DNA from 4 places in the Azoarcus sp. KH32C genome. Region 1 is predicted to be linked to each of the others. Evidence: riboswitches for the same ligand, from Rfam matches in the RefSeq annotation. Region 1 holds a riboswitch; each other region holds the start of a gene.
The links. A riboswitch is a leader RNA that binds a small molecule or an ion and turns the genes downstream of it on or off. The one in region 1 is predicted to bind cobalamin.
Positions count from the first base shown of each region.

Region 2: it holds a riboswitch for cobalamin, as region 1 does, so the genes downstream of both, cobM (precorrin-4 C(11)-methyltransferase) here and AZKH_RS03025 (TonB-dependent receptor) in region 1, are expected to answer to the same signal.
Region 3: it holds a riboswitch for cobalamin, as region 1 does, so the genes downstream of both, cbpA (modified peptide precursor CbpA) here and AZKH_RS03025 (TonB-dependent receptor) in region 1, are expected to answer to the same signal.
Region 4: it holds a riboswitch for cobalamin, as region 1 does, so the genes downstream of both, cobD (threonine-phosphate decarboxylase CobD) here and AZKH_RS03025 (TonB-dependent receptor) in region 1, are expected to answer to the same signal.

Region 1 covers NC_020516.1:680,390-685,206, forward strand. Annotated here, with positions in the region: gene AZKH_RS03010 (diguanylate cyclase) at 1-260, opposite strand, end outside; gene cobU (bifunctional adenosylcobinamide kinase/adenosylcobinamide-phosphate guanylyltransferase) at 471-1,022, opposite strand; cobalamin riboswitch at 1,107-1,352, shown strand; gene AZKH_RS03025 (TonB-dependent receptor) at 1,479-3,413, shown strand; gene AZKH_RS03030 (iron ABC transporter permease) at 3,448-4,428, shown strand; gene AZKH_RS03035 (ABC transporter ATP-binding protein) at 4,439-4,817, shown strand, end outside.
Region 2 covers NC_020516.1:4,584,030-4,588,846, forward strand. Annotated here, with positions in the region: gene AZKH_RS20600 (DEAD/DEAH box helicase) at 1-891, shown strand, start outside; gene rquA (rhodoquinone biosynthesis methyltransferase RquA) at 913-1,602, opposite strand; cobalamin riboswitch at 1,783-2,004, shown strand; gene cobM (precorrin-4 C(11)-methyltransferase) at 2,185-2,994, shown strand; gene AZKH_RS20615 (sirohydrochlorin chelatase) at 2,991-3,953, shown strand; gene AZKH_RS20620 (precorrin-8X methylmutase) at 3,957-4,643, shown strand; gene AZKH_RS20625 (cobalt-precorrin-5B (C(1))-methyltransferase) at 4,659-4,817, shown strand, end outside.
Region 3 covers NC_020516.1:4,602,727-4,607,543, forward strand. Annotated here, with positions in the region: gene AZKH_RS20695 (acetyl-CoA hydrolase/transferase family protein) at 1-674, opposite strand, end outside; gene gcvA (transcriptional regulator GcvA) at 957-1,940, shown strand; gene AZKH_RS20705 (SDR family oxidoreductase) at 1,937-2,671, shown strand; gene AZKH_RS20710 (heavy metal-binding domain-containing protein) at 2,701-3,021, shown strand; cobalamin riboswitch at 3,068-3,297, shown strand; gene cbpA (modified peptide precursor CbpA) at 3,391-3,552, shown strand; gene cbpB (peptide-modifying radical SAM enzyme CbpB) at 3,552-4,817, shown strand, end outside.
Region 4 covers NC_020548.1:220,513-225,329, reverse strand. Annotated here, with positions in the region: gene AZKH_RS23855 (DMT family transporter) at 41-1,084, shown strand; gene AZKH_RS23850 (hypothetical protein) at 1,117-1,392, shown strand; gene cobD (threonine-phosphate decarboxylase CobD) at 1,612-2,598, opposite strand; cobalamin riboswitch at 2,720-2,929, opposite strand; gene AZKH_RS23840 (GlxA family transcriptional regulator) at 2,956-4,011, opposite strand; gene purU (formyltetrahydrofolate deformylase) at 4,205-4,817, shown strand, end outside.

The sequences.
Region 1 (4,817 bases):
GACCAGCCGAAGAGCCCCCTGCCTACGCCGCTCCATCCGATTTCGGCGGCGGCGATGCCGAGCGTGAACAACGCGTACTGCAGGTAGCAGCGGTCGCGGCCGGTGACGAAAAGCACCCCGTTGTAGACGGTGACGGCTGCGAGCGCGCCGAGATAAAACATGACGCCGGCGATTCCGCCGGTGAGGAACGAGGCGGCCGACCCCGGTGCCGTGTCTGCGGCGAAGCTCGCGGTCGCTGCAAATGCCAGGATGGCGAGCAAGGAGGACGCTACTGCTTGCCCAGTCCCTTTTAGCGGTTTGTGTAAGCTGTGCCGAGTCTTCCCGCCGCCGAACATTTGCGTCTCTCTGCCAGTCTCTTGTCCATCGGCGATTGTATGGGCTCGCCGGACGCTTGGGGCAAACTAAATGCACTTCGAGTGCCCCTTTTCGGGCGGGAAAGTCGATATTCGACCCGAGCTACCGGAAAGCCCTTACCCGTTTCCCTTTAGCACGAGCGGTAGCCCGGCGGCGACGAAGGTGACGCGCGCGCAGGCGGACGCCAGCGCCTGATTGAGGCGCCCGGCTTCGTCGCGGAAGAGGCGGCCGAGCGGCGTTTCGGGGACGAGGCCGAGGCCGACTTCGTTGGAGACGAGCAGCACCTCTCCTGCCACCTCGGGCAGCAGGTCGAGCAGAGCGGTGCGTTCGGCCTGCAGTTGCTGCAGGCTGCCGGCGTCGGGCGGTTCGGGGAGGTTCTCGGCGCCGGCCATCAGGTTGAGCAGCCACAGCGTGACGCAGTCGACGATCACGCAACGGCCTTCGCGGGCCTCGTCGCGCAGCGTCTCGGCGAGTGCGACGGGGGTTTCGACAGTGCGCCAGTGGCTCGGCCGGTCGTCGCGATGGCGGCGGATGCGGGCGGCCATTTCGGCATCGAGGGCTTCGGCGGTGGCGATCACGGTGACCGGCAGGCCGCTGGCGCGGGCGAGGTTTTCGGCGAGGCGACTCTTGCCGGAGCGGGCGCCGCCGAGGATCAGGTGTGCGGGCATGTCCTTGGAATTGCGAAGGTTTTCCGCGCTGCGGAAAGTGATGGAACAGGGTAAACAGGGTATTATCCGCCCTCGCGCCCCGAATGGGGTGTGCGTGTGTAAGGTGCCCGACGGCGTTAGTGCCTAGGGTTAAACGGGAAACAGGTGCGTGACCGGCTCTCATGCCGGTGCGACAAGGCCTGTGCTGCCCCCGCAACGGTAAGTGGACGCAAGGCGCATCCAACCGCCACTGGACGGACGTCCGGGAAGGCGATGCGACCGGTCCGGCGCTCGCGACGAGCGACGGCCAGCCCACGAGCCCGGATACCGGCCTCGACACGCGATGGCGGAAGTGCCGCGGGGTGGCGGCGACGGGCGTGGTGTTTCGCGGCTCCCGGCGCGTATGCCCGGCGGACGCTTCCTTGTTGAAATGACCGGGGAGCGGGGACGCTGACTCCGGTGCAGGGAGAATCCCCAATGAACATCCGCTTGTCCGCAACCGCCGTCGCGGTGGCTGCTGCCTTTCCGTTTGCCTCCGTCGCGCTCGCGGCCGACGAGGCCGTCGGCGAAACCGTGATCGTGTCCGCGAACCGCATCGACACCCCCGACGTCGCCGCGACCTATGCCTCGGAAGTGCACACCCGCAAGGACATCGAGCGCTCGGGCGCGACTTCGCTTGTCGACTACCTTAATCGCCAGTCGTCCGTGCAGCTGACGCCGAACTTCGGCAACCGCTTCACGCCCAGCATCAACATGCGCGGTTACGGCACCAACGACGGCTTCCAGAACGTCGTGATCTCGATCGACGGACGCCGCCTCAACAACATCGACATGGTGCCGCAGCTGGTCGGTGCGATTCCGCTCGAAGATATCGACCGCATCGAGATCACCAAGGGCAGCGGCTCGGTCGCGTACGGCGACGGCGCGACCGCCGGCTCGATCCAGATCTACACCAAGCCGCGCACCGGCGCGAGCATCGACGTCAATGTCGGCAACCACGAAGCCCTTGGCACGAGCGGCTACGCCGGCTACGTCGGTGAGCGCTTCACGGTTTCTGCGACCGCCGAACACACCGAGCATGGCGGCTTCAGCGACAAGGATCCGTCGGGACACAAGGACGAGTCGACCTCCGACAACTGGCGTGCGAGCCTGACAGGCCGCCCCATCGACCGCCTCAAGCTGACCCTCGACACGGGCGACGCGCGCATCGACCTGCGCTACCCGAATTCGCTGACGCTCGCGCAGTTCCGCGACGATCCGGGAATGAACACGGGCCGCAACTACACGCACCAGTTCTTCCGGGACGGCTATTGGGCGGTCGGCGCCGAATACGATTTCGCGTCCAACTGGCGCCTGACAGCACGTCACAACGACGAAGACAAGCGCTCGGAATTCCTGCAGTTCAGCTTCCGTACCGATTCCCGCTACCTGTCGGACGACATCGCGCTGCAGTACCTCGGCGACGCGCTGGCAGTGACCACCGGCGTGCAGACCTTCGACGGCGAGCGCACCGACGGTTTCAGCGAAACGACGAAGAAGAACGAGGCGGTGTTCGTGCAGGGCCAGTACGAGATGGGCCGGCTGACGCTGTCTGCGGGGGCGCGGCGCGAGCGGGTCGAGTATGAGTACGATCCGTCCTTCGGCTCGCGGCTGAAGGACGACAAGCAGCTGTCGTCGTGGGACCTCGGCGCGAACTACCGCATCGACGACGTCCTGTCGGTGTTCGGCAACTACAACGCGTCCTACCAGGCGCCGGACATCGACCGCTTCTTCGCCTTCGACCCGGTCACCTTCGAGACCATCTTCAACGGCCTGATCAAGCCGGCGAAGGTCCGCACCGTGACGCTCGGATTCAACCATGTGCTGCCGACGAACCGGCTGAAAGTCGGCGTTTTCCATGCCGATCTTAACGACGAGATCTACTTCAACGCGTCGACCTTCACCAACACCAACATCGACAAGTCGCACAAGTACGGCCTCGAAGTGCAGGACACCTGGCGCATCTCGCCGATCCTGACCGGCGTGCTGAACTACTCGTGGACGCGCGCGATCATCGACCGCGAGAACATGGGCGGCGGCGCCTTCGATGGCAAGGAACTGCCGGGCGTGCCGCGCAACAACGTCGTGCTGGGCCTGAATGTCGCGGTCGGCGACCAGGGCAATCTCTACGTCTCGCACACCTGGCGCAGCAAGACCTGGGCGGCGAACGACTTCGACAACAACAACGCCCAGCGTCAGCGCGCCTACCAGTCGACCGACGTCGCCTATCGCCATCGCCTGAACAAGGTCGAGCTGTATGCGGCCGTATCCAACCTGTTCAACTACAAAAACGGCACCTGGGTGCGCGACGACGCGATATATCCGGTCGACTTCGAGCGTACCTGGAAGCTCGGCGCGAAGCTGTCGTTCTGACGCCCGCCCGAGTGGTGACAGAGGGGGCAACAGCGTGACGCGTCCGCCCGTGCTGACCATCCTCGCCACGCTCATCGTCGCGGCGGGGCTGGCTTTCGCCTGGGCGCTGTCGGCCGGCGACCTGCCGATCGGTTTCGGCGAGGTCCTCGGCGCGCTCTTCGGGGCCGCCGACGGCATGGCGGCAGACGTCGTGCGCGAGCTGCGCCTGCCGCGGGCGGTGGCGAGCTTCGTGTGCGGCGGCCTGCTCGCGCTCGCCGGCGCGCTGATGCAGGTGCTGCTCCGTAATCCGCTCGCCGACCCCTACGTGCTGGGCATCTCCGGCGGGGCGGCGGTCGGCGCGCTGCTGGCGATGCTGCTCGGCCTGGCGCCGTGGGTGGTCGACGGCGGCGCCTTCGCCGGGGCGCTGGCGGCGACGCTGCTGGTGTTCGGGCTCGCGCATGGCGACGGCTCATGGACGCAGACGCGGCTGCTGCTCACCGGCGTGATCGTCGCGGCGGGCTGCGGCGCGGCCGTGACGCTGATCCTGTCGCTCGCGACCGACACGCGGCTGCAGTCGATGCTGTTCTGGCTGATGGGCGACGCGAGCGGCGCGAGCCGGCCGTGGCCCGCGCTGCTCGTATTGCTCGTGGGCCTCGCGGTGGTGATGCCTTTCGCCCGCGACCTCAACGTGCTCGCGCGCGGCGAGATCGCGGCGCAGGCGCTGGGCGTGCGCGTGCAGCGCCTGCGCTACCTGCTGTACCTGCTGGCGTCGCTACTCACGGCTGCGGCCGTCACGCTGGTCGGCTCGGTCGGCTTCGTCGGTCTCATCGTGCCGCATCTCGTGCGCTTCGCCTTCGGCAACGACCAGCGACTGCTGCTGCCGGCATCCTTGCTCGCGGGCGGCACGCTGCTCACCCTCGCCGACACCGCCGCACGGACCGTCATCGCGCCTGCGCAGTTGCCGGTCGGCGTGCTGACGGCGCTGATCGGCGTGCCGGTGTTCCTGTTCCTGCTGTCGCGCCATCCCCGTGCATGAGGGTCCGCCAATGAGTGCAGACGCGCCGATCCTCCTCGAAGCGGAGAAACTCGCGCTGCAGATCGATGGGCGCTGGCTATGCTGCGAGTTCAGCCTGCGCCTCGCGGTGGGTGAATGCCTCGTGCTGCTGGGGCCTAACGGCGCGGGCAAGACGACGCTGTTGCATACGCTCGCCGGGCTGCGGCCGCCGACGGTGGGTAGCGTCCGCCTCGATGGCCGTCCCTATGCCGACTGGGACAGCCTCGCCGCCGCGCGTTTCCGCGGACTGCTCGCGCAGCAGCAGCCGGACCATTTCTCGGCAACGGTGCTGCAGACCGCGCTGGTCGGCCGCCACCCGCACCTCGGACGCTGGGGCTGGGAAAGCGCGCATGACATCGAGATCGCGAACG
Region 2 (4,817 bases), 1.2 Mb from region 1:
ACCGAACTGGTCGAGCAGTCCGTGTATTTCGTGCCGCAGAAGCAGAAGCGCGACCTGCTGGTGCATCTGGTCAAGGAGCACGACTGGCACCAGGTGCTGGTCTTCACCCGCACCAAGCACGGCGCGAACCGGCTGGCCGAATACCTCGGCAAACACGGCATCCCGGCCGCGGCGATCCACGGCAACAAGAGCCAGTCGGCGCGCACCAAGGCGTTGTCGCAATTCAAGGACAACTCGCTGCCGGTGCTCGTCGCGACCGACATCGCGGCGCGCGGGCTGGACATCGACCAACTACCGCAGGTCGTGAACTTCGAGCTGCCGAACGTGCCGGAAGACTACGTGCACCGCATCGGCCGCACCGGTCGTGCCGGTTCCAGCGGCAAGGCGATCTCCTTCGTCGACAGCGAGGAGAAGTCCTATCTGACGTCGATCGAGCGCCTGATCAAGCGCAGCATCGAGCGCACGCCAGTGCCGGAATTCGTGACGCACGCGCCCGATCCGGGCGACGACGCCTCGCGCCCGGCACGCGATCCGCGCCAATCGGGTCGTCGCAACGACAGCCGCACGCCGCGCCAGCCGCAGACGGAACGTCCGGCCCCGCGCGCGCAAAGCCACGGCGCGAACCGCCAGCCGGCACGGCAGGGCGGACAGGCCGAGGGTGGCAATGCTGCGAACCGTCCGGCCCGCAATGGCGAAGCCCAAGGTAATCGCAATGCGCGCAACGGCCAGACGAACGGCAACCACGCGCCGCGCCAGCAGGAAGCCGGCGCCAACCGGGCCCCGCGTTCGGCCGAGGCACCGCGTCAGCAGCAGCCCCGCTCGGACGCCGGACGCCGTCCGGCACCCCGCCCAGCGCTCTTCAACGCGAAGCCGGGTTCGCGCAGCGAATAAGCCTTCGTGTCACGGTGCGGCTCAACCGCGCCGCACCCCCACGAGCTTCTGATAAAGACCACCGAACAAGGTGGTCTTTTTCCATTCGAAGTCGCCCGAATGCGCAGACAGTGCCGGGATGTCCGTGTCGAGCAAGGAATCGGCGAAAGGCTCGAGCCAGCGGAACACCTGGGCCATGATCGGCCGCAGCGGATGCCAGGGATGCGTGCGGTGGTAGTCCACAAAGACGATCTTGCCGCCCGGCCGCACCGCGCCCAGCAGGTTGTGCACGATGCATGCACGCTCGATGGGAGGCACTTCGTGCAGCAGGAAGAAGCAGCACACGGCATCGTAGGCCGCGGCGTCGACGGTATCGGGCGCGGCGAGATCGCCTTGCCGCGCCTGCGCCTGAGGCAGGCCGTCGAGCTTGCGGCGCACATTGGCAACCTGAATCGGCGCGACGTCGATGACTTCGAGGTCGCCTTCACCGCCGACTTGTTCGGCCAGCATGCGCGAGAACGGCCCGTAGACGCAGGCCGCCTGCAGCAGCCGCTGGCCGGCCTGGAACTCCTCCGCTGCCGCCTGCATCAGGCGCCCCGCATTGCCCCACAGGATCGCCGAAACGACGAGCGAACGGTCTAGCCAGGGCAGCGTCCGGCGGTCAAGATAGGCCCAATGATAGGTGCGCGACAGATAAAGAGGTACTGCACTGACTCGAGGCACTGTTGGCATTAATGACATCCCGGTATGAGCAGTCTTCATCGTTGCCAGCATAACCGTAGATTCGGCGCCATGGAACGCCTTCTGCATACGCCACCCAGTGTGCACTGCAGCAATCTGTCCGAGGCGAAGTAAGACCTTGAAGACCTTCCGTAAGGGCAGCTTGCGTTGCGGAAAGGTGATCGCTATGCTCACAGCTGTTTCGATCCGGGTTCCCCGCCATGCGACCGCGTGGAGGGGTGAAACGGGAAGTCCGGTGACGTTCGGGGACACGCTCCCCCGACCAGTCCGGCGCAGCCCCCGCTGCTGTAAGCCTGACGGATCCACCACACGCCACTGAGCCTTGCGCTCGGGAAGGCGGCGGAGTCCGGGAGAAGGCAAGCCAGAAGACCGGCCCGATCGAGTATGCAGTTTCGTGTGCCCCGGGGTGTGGGCTTGCCGACTGGAATCCGATCGCGTCCGCCACGGGCTCAGGCCCGCCCGCTTCGCCTCATCGACCCAGCCACAAGTTTCCGACCGGACCGTGTCGCTCGCGACCCGTCCGTCGTCTCCACTCTCCGGAGCGCGTTTGTCACGCACTCGTGGGGAGTCGTTATGCATTCCGAACGTGCGCCCGGAACCGTCTGGTTCGTCGGCGCCGGTCCGGGCGATCCGGACCTCATCACCGTTAAAGGCCGCCGCCTGCTCGAACAGGCGGGCGGCATCCTGTTCGCGGGCTCGCTCGTCGACCAGGCGGCGACCCTCTACGCGCCGGAAGGCTGCGCGATCCGCGACTCGAAGGACATGACGCTCGAGGAAATGAGCGCTTGGCTGATCGATGCCGCATCGCGCTGCGAGACCGTCGTGCGCCTGCAGACCGGCGATCCGGGCCTCTATGGGGCTCTGGTCGAGATGACGCGGCTGCTCGATGCGGCGGGCGTGCCGTGGAAGGTCGTGCCGGGCGTGTCCTCCGCACTGGCCTCGGCCGCGGCGGCCGGTGAAACGCTGACGCTTCCCGAAGTGACGCAAACCGTGATCCTGACCCGCGTCGCCGGCCGCACGCCGATGCCCGCGGGCGAAGAGCTCGACGCGCTCGCGGCGCACCGCACGACGCTGTGCATCTTCCTGTCGATCACGCTGCTGCACGAGGTGCAGGACGCGCTGCGCCGCGCCGGCTGGCCGGAGGATGCGCCGCTCCTCGTCGTGCAGAAGGCGAGCTGGCCGGGCGAGGAGAAGATCGTCCGCGGCACGCTCGCCGACATCAAGAAGAAGTGCCAGGCGGAGAAGATCGCCTCGCAGGCCATGATCATCGCGAGCCCGGCGCTGGGCGCGCGCGACTGGCCCGAGATCGCCCGTTCCAAACTCTACGACCCGAGCTTCAGCCACCGCTTCCGCCGGGCCACCGTCACGGAAAACGCATCATGAAGAACGACACCACGATCCTGCTGGTCGGCCACGGCTCGCGCAACCGCGCGGGCAACGACGAGATCGAGCGCTTTGCCGCCGAGTGGCGCGCGCGCCGCCCGCAGTGGCGCATCGAGGCCTGCTTCATCGAGTACGCCGACGTGCTGCTCGACGGCGGGCTCGATCGCGCGGCCGCGGGGGCGAAGCGCGTGATCGTGATCCCCTTCATTCTGAATGCGGCAGGCCACGTGAAGATGGAGATCCCGGCCGCGATCGAGCACGCGCGCGAACGTCATCCCGCCGTCGCGTTCGAATGCACTCGCCACCTCGGCATGGGACGCGAGATCTTCGACGTGCTGATGGGCCGACTCGACGGCCTGATGCACGAGCTGCATGTGCCCGATCCCTGCACGACGGGCGTGATCCTGCTGGGCCGCGGGTCGTCGGATGCCGGCGCGAACGGCGAGCTTGCGAAGATGGCGCGCTGGGTGTTCGAGGCCACGGACCACGAGCTGGTCGACCTCGCCTTCACCGGCGTGACCTGGCCGCGGATCGAGACGGCCGTGCAACGGCAGGTGCGCCTCGGCATGACACAGATCGCGGTCGTTCCGGTGTATCTCTTCACCGGCGTGCTGATCGAGCGGATCGACGCACAGCTCGCGCGGCTGCGTGCGCAGTATCCGCAGATCGCCTTCGCGCTCGGCACGCATTTCGGCTTCGACAAAGGCATTTTCGAATTGGTGGAAGCACGCGTCGCCGATGCGGAAGCGGGTGATGCGCCACTGCTCGAATGCGACGGCTGCAAGTACCGCCTCGCCGCCGAAGCCGAGCATCTGCACGACCACAGTCATACCGCAGGCCATCATGACCACGACCACCACCACGCTCACAGCCATGAGCATCACGGTCACGACCTTGGCCACGGCTGCTCCCACAACCACGCGCCCCACGCCGGCTGCGCTCACCACACTCACGCCTGAATCATGAACAGCAACGTCGTCACCGAACAGCTCACCGCCGCCGGACGCGCGATCGAGCACGATTCCTTCGCGATCATCGACGCCGAGGTCGGCAGTCACGATTACCGGCCGGAACAGTGGCCGGTCGTGCGCCGCATGATCCACGCGAATGCCGATTTCGAATTCAATGGTCTGACCGACTTTCATCCGCTCGCGGTCGCAGCGGGGCTCGAATCGATCCTCTCCGGCGGCACGCGCATCGTCGCCGACGTCGAGATGATCTGCGTCGGCCTGTCGGCGTCGCGCCTCGCGCACTTCGGCATGAGCACGCACCAGTTCATCTCGGACGCCGACGTGATCGAGCAGGCGAAGGCCGAGGAGACCACGCGCGCCGTGCAGGCGATGCGCAAGGCGCACCGCAAGGGGCTGCTCGATGGCGCGATCGTCGGGATCGGCAACGCCCCGACGGCGCTGATCGAGGTCGTGCGCCTGATCCGCGAGGAAGGCGCACGGCCGGCGCTCGTGATCGGCATGCCGGTCGGCTTTGTGTCGGCGGCCGAATCGAAGGACCTGATGGCCGACGTGCTGGCGGTGCCGTGGATCGTGATCCGCGGCCGCAAGGGCGGCTCGACGCTGGTTGTCGCAGCGATCCATGCGCTGCTGGGGCTGGCTGAAGCGCGCCAGCGCGAACAACAGGCGCTGACGGCCTAAGCGGAGACGCGATCGATGGCAGCAGGGCACGTCTTGCCGGAGAAGGTGCGCAAGGGCGACGCGAAACGCGAGCGCGGCAACCGCACGGGCTTCACGACCGGCGCGAACTCGGCCGCCGCAGCGACTGCGGCGACGCTCGGCCTCGTGCACGGTGAAGTCCCGGCCGAGATCGAG
Region 3 (4,817 bases), 1.2 Mb from region 1:
TGGGTCTCGACGATCGCGATGACCTTGTCGAGATCGCAGCGCAGGTATGGCTCGCCGATGCGGTCGGCCGGCGTCACGATCGGGATCGGCTTGCGGTGCGGCGGCAGCTGCGTGCCGTAATAGATGTCGTGCATCCCTTCGAGGTGGGCGCTCTGCCAGGAATTCACCTCGAGGATGATGCGGTCGGCCTGATCCAGCCAGGTCTTGTTGTTGCCGACCGATGACGAGGGTATCAGCCGCCCGTCCTCCAGGATGCCGGCGACCTCGACCACTGCGATGTCGAGCTTGCCCAGGAAGCCAGACCACACGAACTGCGCGACATGCGACAGGTGGATGTCGATGTACTCCATCTCGCCGGCGTTGATGCGCTTGCGGCAGGTCGGGTCGGACTGGTAGGGCAGCCGCATCTCGATGCCATCGACCATCGCAAGCGCGCCGTCGAGCTCGGGAGCGGTCGATGCGCCCGTCCATACGCCGATCTTGAAATGCTTGCCATTCACGTTGGCGTCCATGATGCGCTTGGCGAGCGCGGACGGCACGGCCTTCGGGTAGCCCGCGCCGGTGAAGCCGCTCATGCCGACATTGACGCCGGAGGGGATCAGAGCCGCGGCCTCCTCGGCCGACATGACCCGGTTGCGAAGCGCGGCGCAATGGATGCGGTTTTCTCTGCTCATGGAAAGCACGACCTCACGACAAAAAGACGCCCGCTGGCGCGGGCGCAATAGCACGACACCAACGTGCAGGAGACATGGATGCTGCATCCGGGAAATCGGAAACTGCGCGCCACCGGCAGGCCGATGACGCGCACTCCGATCGATCGAAGACCCCGGCGGCGACAGGAGGGAGGAGGCCGCCGGCACCCGTATCGGATGCGCTGCGCAGTCTATTCGGGGCTTTACGGAGCGACAAACGACGATTTATGATCCAACGAATTAGCCCTGCTTAATCATGAGGCCATGCGTTACCGCCTCCCCCACCTTCCGCTGCTGCGCACCTTCGAGGCCGCCGCACGCCACCTGAGCTTCAAGAAAGCCGCCGCCGAACTGTGCGTGACGCCGGCTGCCGTCAGCCAGCAGATCAAGGCGCTCGAAGTCGAGCTGGGCGTCCCCCTCTTCCACCGCATGACGCGCGCGCTGGCGCTGACCGAGCAGGGCCGAAACATGCTGCCGAAGATCCGCGAAGGCTTCGACTGCCTCGCCGCGGCAATCGAAGGTGCACGGCAGGCACCGGCAGACCGCCAGCTCACCGTCACCGCGCCCCCATCCTTCGCCGGGCACTGGCTGCTGCCGCGCCTGCCCGATTTCACGCATCGGCATCCGGAAGTGGCGCTACGCCTGTCGAGCACGCCGGATACCGTCGACCGCCGCGGCGAGGCCGCGATGCTCAAGCGCCTCGATGCCGACCTGCGCGCCGGCCGCAGCGAAGTCGCGATTCTCTATGGTCGCGGCGACTACGCCGGCTACGTCGTCGACCGGCTGTTCTCGCCCGACTACGTGCCGGTCTGCGCTCCCGCGCTGATCACCGACGGGACGCCCTTGCGGCGGCCGGCCGATCTCGCCCGCCACGTGCTGATCCACGACGAGACGCTCGACGAGGGCAGCCGCGGACAGGTCAATGCGGGCTGGACGCAGTGGCTGGCGCGAGCCGGAACCGTCGGCGTCGACCCGCAGCGCGGCCTGCGCTTCGCGAACGCGGCGCTGTCGCTGGAAGCCGCGCTGGCGGGGCACGGCGTCGCCCTCGCGCCGCGGCCGCTGGTCGAAACGCGGGTCGCCGCGGGCAGCCTCGTGATCCCCTTCGACGTATCGTTGCCCTCGCCCTTCGCCTATTATCTCGTCATGCACGAGGCGATCGCGCGGCAGGCGGCCGTCACGGCCTTCCGCTCCTGGCTCGCCGCCGAAGCCGCCGCCCCGCCCCACCCCTCCGGAGAATCCGATCGATGAAGGCCATCGTCACCGGCCACAGCCGCGGCCTCGGCGCAGCCATCGCCGACGAACTGCTCGCGCGCGACATTCCTGTCCTTGCCCTGGCGCGCAGCGCAAACCCCGTCCTCGCACAACGCTACGGCGCCCGATGCGTCCAGGTGGAAGTCGACCTCGCCGACAGCACGGCCTTCGCCGCCTGGCTCGCCACCGGACGGCTGCGCGAATTTCTCACCGACAGCGACGAGGTCCTGCTCGTCAACAACGCCGGCACGCTGCGGCCGACCGGCGCGCTCGCGGCACACGACGTCGCCGACATCGCCCGCGCGGTGTCGCTGAACGTCGCAGCCCCCCTGATGCTCGCCGCGGCGGTCGTCGCCGCCAGCCCGGCCGCCATCGAACGGCGCATCATGCACATCTCGAGCGGCGCCGCGCGCAGCGCCTACGCGGGCTGGAGCGTGTATTGCGCATCGAAAGCCGCACTCGACCAACACGCCCGCGCGGTCGCGCTCGACCGCAGCCCCGGCATACGGATCTGCAGTCTCGCGCCGGGCGTCATCGACACCGCGATGCAGGCGGAAATCCGAGCGATACCCCAAGACGACTTCCCGCTGCGTGCCCGCTTCGAGGCCCTGAAACGCGACGGCGCGCTACAGAGGCCCGAAGACTGCGCGCGCCGCGTCGTCGACTACCTGCTCGGCATCCAGTTCGGCGAGCATCCCGTCGCCGACCTGCGCGAACTGGGCACCTAGACTTCCGATCAAGACCACGGAGACTCGCCATGCTGATGACCACCACCCCGACCGTCGAAGGCCGACGAATCCGCAGCTACCACGGCGTCGTCACCGGCGAAGCGATCATCGGGGCGAACTTCCTCAAGGACATGTTCGCCGCGGTGCGCGATTTCGTCGGCGGACGCGCGGGTGCCTACGAGAAGACGCTGCGCTCCGCGCGCGAGACCGCCTTTGCCGAACTCGCGGATGCCGCGGGCAAGCTCGGCGCCAACGCGGTCGTTGCGATCGACATCGACTACGAGGTGCTGGGCGAGACCAACGGGATGCTGATGGTCGCCGTCAGCGGCACCGCTGTGACGCTGGAGTGAACGTCCATGTCGCATTTGTGGTCTTGACGCATCTGTCGTCAGCCACGACAATCGCCATCGAAGCAGCAATGACGATCGCCTTACCTGCGATCGTCGGAACACGGTGAGAGCTCTGCTCGATTCCGTGGCGGGCCCGCCGCTGTAACCGGGGACGGCTGTCGCAGGGATGACGCGAATTCGCGCATCCGGCCACTGACGGGGACCACTCTGTCGGGAAGGCGCGACGGACCGGCTGATCCGGGAGCCAGAAGACCTGCTGCCTCGAACGAAAAATGTGCCGGACCCATGGCAAGGGTTCCGCTGTCCATGCTGGAAGCATGGCGGCGGAGCCCTTTTTGTTTTTCTGCGATTGCAAACGAGGAGATTCACATGAGCAAGACCATCGCCCCCCAAGCCGTCCCCGCCGCCGCCCAGGCCGCCCAATCCGCCGCCGACACCGCCAAGCCCGCGATCATCGCCACCCGCCGCCGCTGCGAAGCCGACGGCGTGGGCCTGTCGCACTACATCCTGATGGATCGCAAGGCAAAGTGATGAGCGCCGCAGTCATCGAGAAACCCCTGGCGCCCTCCGCGGGCCGCTACGCGAACTCGGGCTGCGGCCCGAGTCTCGTGCCGCTGGACATCGGTCACGCCGACTATATGGCGGTGACCGATCCGGCGACCGCCTTCTGGGCGCTCGTGCGCAAGGATCAGCTCGCCGCGAGCCTCGGCGACGGCGAGCTGCTTCGCAGCTACCGCGAACGCGCCAACGACTTCGCACGCGAACTGCACGCGCTGCGCTTCGAGCTGAAGCCTTCGGCCGTGTACGTAAATCCGACCGAGCGCTGCAACCTCAACTGCACCTACTGCTACATCCCCGAAGGCATGCGCCGCTCGGGCCAGCATATGGCCACCGACCGCCTCGTCGATGCGCTCGCGCGCCTGAAGGACTACTTCGCGACCGTGATGCCCGCGGATCGCAAGCCGCGCATCATCTTCCACGGCGCCGAGCCGCTGATGAACCAGTCGGCGCTTTTCGAGGCGATCGACCAGTTCAAGGACGATTACGTCTTCGGCGTGCAGACCAACGCGACGCTGCTCGACGACAAGGCGATCCGCTTCCTCGCCGAGCGCAACGTCAGCATCGGCCTGTCGCTCGACGGCCCGCTCGCGCAGACGACCGACGCGACACGGCTGACCTTCAGCGGCAGCAGCGTGCACGACAAGGTGCTGCGCGCGATGGACGCGCTGCAGGGCTATGCGTCGTGGAGCGTGATCGCGACCTGTACCGAGAAGAATCTCGACCAGCTCGTGCCGCTCGTGGAGCTTTTCCACGCCCGCGGCGTGCCGACCTGCATGTTGAATGCCGTGCGCTGCACGCTGCCCGGTGCGCGCACGGTGCGACCGGACGACGACGCGCTGGCGAAGAGCTTCATCGCGGCGATCGAGCGCACGCACGAGCTCTACCGGGAAACCGGCCGCAAGATGGTGGTCGCGAACTTCGCCAACATCCTGCTCGCGATCCTCGCGCCGACCGCGCGCCGGCTGATGTGCGACATCTCGCCCTGCGGCGGCGGTCGGGCCTTCTTCGCGCTGGCGCCGGACGGCGGGCTCTTCCCGTGCAGCGAGTTCATCGGCCTGGATCACTTCCGTGGCGGCAACCTCTTCACCGACCGCATCGAGGACGTGCTGCAGACGCCGGCCTTCCGCACCGTCACCGAACGCAACGTGGACCGCTTCGCGCCGTGCGACACCTGCACGATCCGCCATTTCTGCGGTTCGCCCTGTCCGGCCGAGGCGCACGAGATGAACGGCGGC
Region 4 (4,817 bases), on a different replicon from region 1:
TGCCGCCTGTTCGGCACGTATCAAACAACAAGGAGGAGTCATGACGTCCGCAATTTATGCGAAAGCCGCCTTTCGCGCCCGGAGCATCCGCTGGGGTTTCATCTGGGCGCTGTGGTGCGCGGTGCTTTGGGGGGCGTGGTACGTGCCGGGTGCGGCGATCTGGCAGGAGCAGCCGTTCGCGGCGATCGACATGAACGATACCCGGCAGTTCCTGACCGCCGCCGCGGTCATCACCACGTTCAACGCCTGCGCCGTGCTGCTCTTCCTCTTCCTCTGGCTGGTCGTGCTGGACAAGTTCGGCGACTTCGTCAGGACCGCGACGCGAGTGCGCAAGATCTCCAAGTGGTACTTCGCGGCCGCGATCTTCGGCGGGCCGATGGCGATTTTCGGTTCCTTCCTGGCGATGGGTTACGTCGGCGCAGTGTTTGCCGCGATTTCCGGGCTGTTGTATCCCATCGTCGGGGCCACCATTGCCCGCGCCTGGTACAAGGAAAGGATCACCATGCGCGCCGCGCTCGGTATCCTCGTGATCGTCGGCGGAGGGATCGCGATCTACGCCCCGGGCATCCTCGGCGAGCTGTCCAACGCCTCGACGAGCAAGGTGTCGTGGCTCGGCTATCTCGGCGGCGCCATGGCGGCGCTGGGCTGGGGCATCGAAGGAGCGCTCGCCGGCCGGGCGTTGGACGTGACCGATCCAGACTGCGGCATTACCGTCCGCTTCGCCGCCGAAGTCTTCTACTGGTCCTGCCTCGTGCTACCCGCGTTGGCCCTGTTCGGTGATGCCGACGTTATCGGTCTGATCCTCGCCGCCTTCAATCTCAAGGCGCTCACGTGGCTGCTGCTCGCCGGCATCACCTTCGGCTTCTGCTACGTGTCGTGGTACAAGTCCTTCCCCTTGATCGGCGTCGGCCGGGGCCAGGCGATCGCTGCACTCTACGGCGCTTTCGCGGTGGTCTTCCTGGCCGTCTTCACCCTGCAGTTTCCGGCCTGGAACTTCCTGGTCGGCCTCGCCCTGGTCGTGGGCGGCGCCTTCCTGATGTACACGGAAAAGAGCGACGTGCTCGAAGTCGTGCGCGCCCTGTGAATACGCAAGGACTCGAAGCGAGGAGATGACAGATGGCAAGGGTTCACATCAAAGGCTACATCCTGCAACTCATCGCCCAGACCGAGGGGATCTGGGACAACGAGATCGCGACCGCGGTATGTGCGGAATACGGCAAGGACGGCCCCTATTGGCACGGGTCAATACGCGTCATCCTCACCGACCTCTATTCAGGAGGCTTGGTCAAGAGCCTCGATGAGCGTTTCGACGCATACAGCGACAAGATGCGTTTCCGCTTCGCCCTGAGCGATTTCGGCCGCCAGCGAATGGCCGACACAGGCTTGCTTTGAACCTATTCAACCGCAGGACAAGGAGACGGACCATGTCGCAATTCTGGGGGTATCCGGGAGCGGACACGCTCGCATTGATCGTCATTTTCGCGTTGAGTCTGGTGCCGCTCTACCATGCGCGCACGTTCGTGACGAAGATCTAGCCAACATCAGTCGGGTCCGCGAGGCGATGCCCTCTCTGAAGGGCGTCGCCTCAAGACGGGCTCATGTTCGACCTGCTTACCGCCATTCCGAAATTGCCACGGCGAGGCGCTGCCAGTCGATCTCGTTGGCCGGCAGCCCGAATCGAACCAGCGGCTGAGGATCGTAATGGCGGACGAGAATGGCCCGTTCGGCAAAGTGCTTGACCAGCGAATGGGCCCGGTCGGTCGTGACCGTGGCGAACAGCGGCGTTCCGGCGACCTGGCCGAGCGGCGCCAGGAGTTGCTGCAGGCGCCGCCCCTCGGCCAAAAGCGTCTCTCGCGTCTCTGCCTGCCACTTGCGATCGGCAAGCGCCTGCTTGGTGACCTCACGGGACGGCCCGGCGACGGCCCAGGGGCCGATGATCTCGCGTAGCCGGACAAGGATTTCCCGCGCGGCGAATGCGAAACCCACCCGCGCGCCGGCCAGGCCGAAGAATTTCCCCGGAGAACGCAGCACGATCAGGTTGGGTGCCTCCGCACTGCCGGCCAGGGCGGCAACGCTATCCGCGGGCAGAGGGTCGGCGAAAGCCTCATCCACCACCAGCCAGCCGCCCCGACCTTGGAGCTCCTTGGCTGCGCCCAGGATGGCGGGGCGCGGATGCGACCCGGCGGTCGGGTTGTTCGGATTGCATAAGACGACAACCGGAGTTTCGGCTTCGAGCGCTTGCGCCAGATCGGCATATGCCATGTGCCGGACCTCGTGCCCGGCCTTCGTCCAGGCCTGGGGATGCTCGTTGTAGAGCGGTCCCAAGACGGCCACCGAGGCCCGCGGGAAGAGAGAGGGCAGCGTCTGGATGGCGGCCTGCGACCCCGGCACAGGCAGCAGGCGCGCGCTGCCGTAATACGTTGCTGCGGCGGCTTCGAGACCGTCATCCTCTTCCGGCAGGCGCTGCCAACAGGCCGGCGACAAGCTCGGCACCGGCCAGCCGCGCGGGTTGATGCCGGTCGAAAGGTCGAGCCATTCCGCGGGAGGAATGCCGTATTGAAGGGACGCGGCAATGACGCGGCCACCGTGGTAAAGCATGGAGAGCTCCGGTAAACAGCGAAACGGTGTACGGAGGGGAAAGGTCTTGCAGGTCGGAAGAATGGCGGTGGACAGACGGACCGGGTGCCAGTCATCAGATGCATTCCCGTTACCCCGGGGAATCGCAACAATTCATCTGGGCCGGTCTTCTGGCTTGCCCTCAGTCTTCTCCGGCCGCCTTCCCGTGCATTGCACAGTGGCTTGAGGCGGAGTCGTCAGGCTTACAGCAGCGGGGGCTGCGCCGGAATGTCTTGTCGTCCAAGAGTCACCGGCTTCCCGTTTCACCCGCTCCACGACCGTGGAGGCAGGCACCCATCATCAAAGTATATCCACCGCCAAAGTCGTTTGGGAAGCGTTTCAGGGACGCCTACGGCCGACTTGCGAAGGTGACATGCCGAAGAACTCGCGGTAGCAGCGACTGAAATGGGGGGCGCTCGTGAAGCCGCAGGCGATCGCAACGGTGGTAATCGGCTCGTTGGTCTGCTGCAGCAGGCGCCGTGCGCGAGTGAGGCGGGTTTCGAGGTAGTAGCGTGACGGCGTCGTGTTCATGTAGCGCTGGAACAGACGATCGATCTGGCGCCGCGAGGTCTTTGCGTGGAGCGCCAGATCGTCAATGCTCAAGGGCTCCTCGATATTGCTCTTCATCAGCTGCAGCACGTTTTGAAGCACATCGGGAAAGGTCGGGTTATCCACCAGGGTCGGCATCGGACTGTCAGGCAGATCGTCGAGCGTCCGGTCGCAGGAGAGGATCTCCTCGATGCCACGCACCATCTCCTCGCCGTGGTGATGCCGGATCACCGCGAGCATCATGCCCAGGGCGCTGTTGGCCCCGGCGGACGAGATGCGATCGCGGTCGATCACGAATGGATTCGGCAGGAGCCTGACCTGCGGGCGCAGCTCCTCGAGGCCGGCGCGGCTGTCCGGATGCACGGTGCAGGAATAGCCGTCCAACAGGCCTGCGTGTGCAAGCAGGTAGCTGCCGTTCCACAGGCTGCCCAGGATCACCCGGCGCCTCGCCACCTCGCGCAGCTTTTCGAGGACCGGACGTCCGGGTTCCAGCTTCGAGCGGAAGCCGCCGCAGATGATCAGGATGTCGAGATCGTTGGCGTCCAGCGCGGGCAGGGCTCCATCGACCGAAATGTTGATGCCCAGGTCACTGCGCACCGTGGCCCCCTCCAGGGCGTACGTTTCGAAGCGATAGAGCGGCTTGTGGCTGACCAGGTTGGCCGTCACGATCGCGTCGACGGCGCCGGTGAAGGCCATCATCGAAAAATGTTCGAGCAGCACGAACGCGATCCGGCGACAGATGGGCGGGTGCGCATCGTCGGACAATTGGCCCTGCAAGTAGGCCTGATTGCTATGTCGTAAGCCGCTGTCGAAGCTGCGCGGGGCTTGGCGCGCTTTGTCACCCATATCCGTCTCCAATTGTCTGCTTGTGCCTGGGCCGCCAAAAAATATACAGCAGATTTTCGGATCTCCCCCTGCGCGATCCGCCGCGACGACGGATGTCGTGCGCTGGCTGCAGACTGTCCCAATCAGGCAAGCGACGATCAGCCGGAAGATTAGATTCTTCTGTGGTGGATTCAGGAGACACGCAATGTCAGTCATGACGGAAGGCAAGAACATCTACGTACTCAAAGCGAGCTGCAAGGGCGTGATCGGCACGGTCTCGCGCATTTCGACTTTTCTCGCCGAGCGCCACTGCTACATCATGGAGATGGCCCAGTTCGACGACATCCTGACCGGGCGCTTCTTCGTGCGGACGGTGTTTTCGACGACCCCCGAGCGCACACCGTCATTCGACGAGCTCAAGCGCGTCTTCGGCGAGGAACTGCCGCAGGCCGAAGAGGACTTCGAATGGGAAATGCACGACACCCTGGCGCGCCCGAAGGTGCTGCTGATGGTGTCGAAGTTCGACCATTGCCTGGACGATCTGCTGTACCGGCATCGCACCGGCGAGCTGAAGATGGACGTGCCGGCGATCGTGTCGAACCATCCCGATCTGCGCCCGCTCGCTGAGTGGCACGGCATCCCCTTTCATCACCTGCCGGTGACCCCGGAGACGAAGGCCTCGCAGGAAGCCCGCCTGATGGAGATCGCCGCCGAGACCGGCACCGACCTCATCGTGCTCGCCCGCTACATGCAGGTGCTGTCGGAAGATCTGTGCCGCAAGCTCTCGGGCCGTGCCATCAACATCCACCACTCCTTCCTGCCCGGCT